DNA from 2 places in the Streptomyces purpurascens genome. Region 1 is predicted to be linked to the other one. Evidence: riboswitches for the same ligand, from Rfam matches in the RefSeq annotation. Region 1 holds a riboswitch; the other holds the start of a gene.
The links. Region 1 has a riboswitch for glycine ahead of gcvP (aminomethyl-transferring glycine dehydrogenase). Riboswitches for the same ligand answer to the same signal wherever they lie in the genome.

Region 1 (2,462 bases):
CGGCCAGACTGCTGGACTCGGTCGACACGACGGGCGGCGTGCGGCTGCTCGGGGTGGGAGTCAGCGGGCTCGCCGACTACACGCAGGAGGACCTGTTCGCGCAGGCGGCCGGGGAGCGGGCGGTCGCGGAGGGCCCGGTCGAGGAGCACGCCGCGGCGCCGGTCGAGGAACGGCCCGCGCCGGCCGAGCGGCGCTGGCCCGCCGGGCACGATGTGCGGCACGCCGGGTTCGGGCACGGATGGGTGCAGGGCAGCGGCTTGGGGCGGGTCACCGTACGGTTCGAGACGCCCGGCTCGGAGCCTGGGCGGGTGCGGACCTTCCGGGTCGACGATCCGGAGCTGGAGCCGGCGGATCCGTTGCCGCTGGTGTTACGAGAGCCTGAGGGGGACCATGCGCCGGATGGTGACTCCGGGGGTGTGGGGCTGCGGTCCGCCGCCCCTTAGGCGGCTCGCCGGGGGCTTCAGGCCGTCTCGTCCGTGCCCGCCAGTTTGCCGAACTGGTGGTCCTGGAGCGGGGGAGGGGCGGCGACGTCGAGACCGTAGTGGTGGTAGAGCTGGAGTTCCTGCTCCGGGGAGAGGTGGCGGCCCACGCCGAAGTCGGGAGCGTCCTTGATCAGGGCGCGGTCGAAGGGCACGTGGAGGGCGCCGTCGATCAGTTCGCTGGGCTCGAGGGGGACGAAGGCGTCCCTGCTGAACAGACCGGTCCGTATGGCCGCCCACTCCGGGACGCCGGTGGCGTCGTCGAGGTAGACCTCGTCGATCGTGCCGATCCTGGTTCCGTTGCGGTCGAACGCCTTGCGGCCGATCAGGTTGCGCGGATCGATATCGGTTCGCACGGGCCCTCCACATGGTCGCAACTCATCCGTAACCACTACAAAACGGCACAATCGAGGAGGCGGCCACTCGAAGGTTCGTGCGTTGACCGCGCTGGTAGGCTGACAACGGCTGCTGACCCCGTGCGGGAGAGTCCTCCAGACACCATCGGAGGCGCCGAAGGAGCAAATCCTCCCCGGAATCTCTCAGGCCCACGTACCGCACGGACGAGGTCACTCTGGAAAGCAGGGCGGATGTCACGGCTTCCGCTCTCACCGACGGTGAAAGCCGGAGGCCTTCGGGCGATCCGGTGAAGCTCTCAGGTTGACATGACAGAGGGGGAGGCCGTCCGGGTACCCGTGCCGTGGTGCCCCTCGAAGGTCGTGTCAGACCAGGAGGCCTCCGCATATGACCGCCCATCGCATTCCGCTCTCCGAACTCGAAGAGGCAGTTCCCTTCGAGCAGCGCCACATCGGCCCCGACCACGAGGCGTGCGCCAAGATGCTCGCGCACGTCGGCTACGGCTCGCTGGACGAGCTGACGGCAGCCGCGGTCCCGGCCGTGATCAAGAGCGCCGAGGCACTGGACCTGCCGGGCGCCCGCAGCGAGGCCGAGGTGATCGCCGAGCTGCGCTCCCTCGCCGACCGCAACCAGGTCCTCGGCTCCATGATCGGGCTCGGCTACTACGGCACGTTCACGCCGCCGGTCGTCATGCGCAACGTCATGGAGAACCCGTCCTGGTACACGGCCTACACGCCATACCAGCCGGAGATCTCGCAGGGCCGGCTCGAGGCGCTGCTCAACTTCCAGACCATGGTCGCCGACCTGACCGGACTGCCGACCTCCGGCGCCTCCCTGCTCGACGAGGGCACCGCGGCGGCCGAGGCCATGGCGCTGTCGCGGCGTCTGGGCAAGAACAAGAAGGGCCTGTTCCTGGTCGACGCGGACGCGTTGCCGCAGACCATCGCCGTGATCGAGACCCGGGCCGAGCCGACCGGTGTCGAGGTCGTCGTCGCCGATCTCAGTGACGGCATCCCCGCCGAGATCGCCGAGCGTGAGATCAACGGCGTGCTGATCCAGTACCCGGGCGCCTCCGGAGCCGTACGGGACGTCAAGCCGGTCATCGACCAGGCGCACGCGCTCGGGGCGCTCGTCACCGTCGCCGCCGACCTGCTCGCGCTGACCCTGCTGAAGTCGCCCGGTGAGCTCGGCGCGGACATCGCGGTCGGGACGACGCAGCGGTTCGGCGTGCCGATGGGCTTCGGCGGACCGCACGCCGGTTACATGGCCGTCGGGGAGAAGATGGCGCGCAGCCTGCCCGGGCGGCTCGTGGGCGTGTCCGTGGACGCCGACGGGAACAAGGCCTACCGGCTGGCGCTGCAGACGCGTGAGCAGCACATCCGTCGTGAGAAGGCCACCAGCAACATCTGCACCGCGCAGGTGCTGCTCGCCGTCATGGCCGGCATGTACGCCGTCTACCACGGGCCCGAGGGCCTGAGGAGCATCGCGCGGCGCACCCACCGGTACGCCACGGTCCTCGCCGCCGGGCTCGCGAACGGCGGTGTCGAGGTCGTGCACGGCGCCTACTTCGACACCCTGACCGTGCGCGTCGAGGGCCGGGCCGCCGAGATCGTGGCCACCGCAGCGGAG
Region 2 (2,462 bases), 4.9 Mb from region 1:
ACGCGGGGCGGGTTCTGCTCGGCGCGCGCGGCGGCCTCCGCCAGGGCCTCGCGGCCCACGAAGTCGCCCTCCTTCTCGAACTTCACCACCCGGCCGAGCCCGGCGTCGAAGGGCGTCAGGGAGGTGCTCAGCTCGTGCCCGTACAGCGGCATGCCCGCCTCCAGGCGCAGCGTGTCGCGGCAGGACAGCCCGCACGGGACCAGGCCGGCGCCCTCGCCCGCCTTGGTCAGGGCCTGCCACAGCTCGACGGCGTGCTCCGGCTTCACGAACAGCTCGAAGCCGTCCTCGCCGGTGTACCCGGTGCGGGCGATGAGGGCCGGGACACCCGCGACCGTGCCGGGCAGACCGGCGTAGTACTTCAGGCCGTCGAGGTCGGCGTCGGTGAGGGACTTCAGGATCCCCGGGGACTCCGGGCCCTGTACGGCGAGCAGCGCGTAGGCGTCCCGGTCGTCGCGCACCTCGGCGTCGAAGCCGGCGGAACGTTCCACCAGCGCGTCCAGGACCACCTGGGCGTTGGAGGCGTTGGCGACGACCATGTACTCCTGCTCGGCCAGCCGGTAGACGATCAGGTCGTCGAGGATGCCGCCGTCGGCCTGGCAGATCATGGTGTAGCGGGCGCGGCCGGGCTTGACCCCGCCGATGTTGCCGACCAGCGCGTGGTCGAGGAGGGCGGCGGCCCCCGGCCCCGTGACGGTGATCTCCCCCATGTGGGAGAGGTCGAACAGCCCGGCCTTCGTGCGCACCGCGTTGTGCTCGTCGCGCTCGGAGCCGTAGCGCAGGGGCATGTCCCAGCCGGCGAAGTCGGTCATCGTCGCGCCGAGCGAACGATGCAGGGCATCGAGCGCGGTGTGGCGGAGTTCTCCTGTACTGCTCATCGGTCGGTCGTCTCCCAGGGGCATGACGGGCGAGGTCGTTCCTCCCCATCTGTCATCGGAACCTGAGAGGTTCGCCATGACCACACGGGACACGGCTTGCACCTTGGGTGGGGCCACGCCGCCTCCCCGGACTCCGGAGAAGGGTGCGGCCCGCTTTTCAGATGTGCCTCGCCCGCGCGGTAACGGGGCCTGAGAGATTCAAGGGAGGGACTTGCTCCTTCGGCGCCCCAGCGTCGGACGGTGCTGGGGACTCTCCCGCGCGGATTCAAACGGCCGGTATGCAGTTGGCGGGCACATCATTGCACGCATTGTCGCGGGGTGGCAGGGGGACCACCCTGTAGCAGGCCTGTTGCAGGAAGAGGACTAAAACCAGAGACATCGGGCATTACCTTCTCTTTACACTCGGCGGGCATGGGACTCCGTACCTGGCCCCAGGGGAGGACGATCACGGTGAACAGGACCACCGCGTACGCCACGACGTCGGGCATCGCGCTGCCCGAGCAGTCGACCGCTCCGGCGCATGCGGCCTGCGGCCCGCAGCCGGTGCCGGTCGTCCGCGATCTGCGCGAGCGCGCCGGCCGCGGCCCGCACGCGCTGCTGTTCGGCCCCCGCGACATCGTCGTGGTCACGGGACTGCCCGGCAGCGGCAAGTCCACGTTGATGCGGCGCACCGTGCCGGGCCGGCGCATCGACTCCCAGGACACCCGCGACCACTGGGACCGCCGCATGCCGCGCGCCCTGCCGTACGGGGTCTACCGCCCGCTCGTCCGCCTCGCCCACTACACCGGGCTGCGCCGCGCCCTGCGCGGCGGCGAGGCCGTCGTCGTGCACGACTGCGGCACCCAGGCCTGGGTCCGCCGCTGGCTGGCCCGCGAGGCCCGCCGCCGGGGCGGCACGCTCCACCTGCTCATGCTCGACGTCACCCCCGAGCAGGCCCTGGCCGGCCAGCGCGACCGCGGCCGCGGCGTCTCGCGGTACGCGTTCCTGCGCCACCGCGCGGCCACCACCCGACTGCTGCGCGAGGTGGAACGGGGCGAACTGCCGACCGGCTGCGGCTCGGCGATCCTCGCCGACCGCGACGCGGCGAACGCCCTGCACCGCATCGGCTTCGCGGGCTGACTGCCCCGGCCCGTGAGCCGGTGTTCGCGGGCCCGCGGCGTGTCCGCGGCTGGTGAGCCTGTGTTCGTGGGTCTGGCTGTCCGTGGCTGGTGAGTCGGTGTTCGTGGGCCCGGCCTGTCCGTGTTCGGTGAGTCGGTGTTCGCGGGCCCGTGGCCTGTCTGCGGCCGGTGAGCCTGTGTTCGTGGGCCTGCCCTGTCCGTGTTCGGTGAGTCGGTGTTCGCGGGCCCGTGGCCTGTCCGTGGCTGGTGAGCCGGTGTTCGTGGGCCTGCCCTGTCCGCGGCCGGTGAGCCGGTGTTCACAGGCCCGGCTGTCCGTGGCCGGTCAGCCGGTGTTCACAGGGTCGGCCGGCCACGGCCCGTGAGCCGTGTTCGTGGGGCCGGGGCCCCCGGCCCGGGTGGCTGTCCGCGGCCCGTGGTTCACGGGGTGGCCGTCCGTCGTTCCCGAGCCGCTAGCCTTTGAGCCACAGCA

Region 2: linked by a shared signal. The riboswitch ahead of gcvT (glycine cleavage system aminomethyltransferase GcvT) and the one ahead of gcvP (aminomethyl-transferring glycine dehydrogenase) in region 1 are both predicted to bind glycine.

Annotation. Positions count from the first base shown of each region.
Region 1 is NZ_CP108341.1:1,550,909-1,553,370, reverse strand. It holds gene OHU35_RS07085 (DNA polymerase IV) at 1-443, shown strand, start outside; gene OHU35_RS07080 (PRC-barrel domain-containing protein) at 461-835, opposite strand; glycine riboswitch at 949-1,044, shown strand; gene gcvP (aminomethyl-transferring glycine dehydrogenase) at 1,221-2,462, shown strand, end outside.
Region 2 is NZ_CP108341.1:6,493,077-6,495,538, forward strand. It holds gene gcvT (glycine cleavage system aminomethyltransferase GcvT) at 1-875, opposite strand, end outside; glycine riboswitch at 915-1,041, opposite strand; glycine riboswitch at 1,043-1,143, opposite strand; gene OHU35_RS29780 (AAA family ATPase) at 1,326-1,994, shown strand.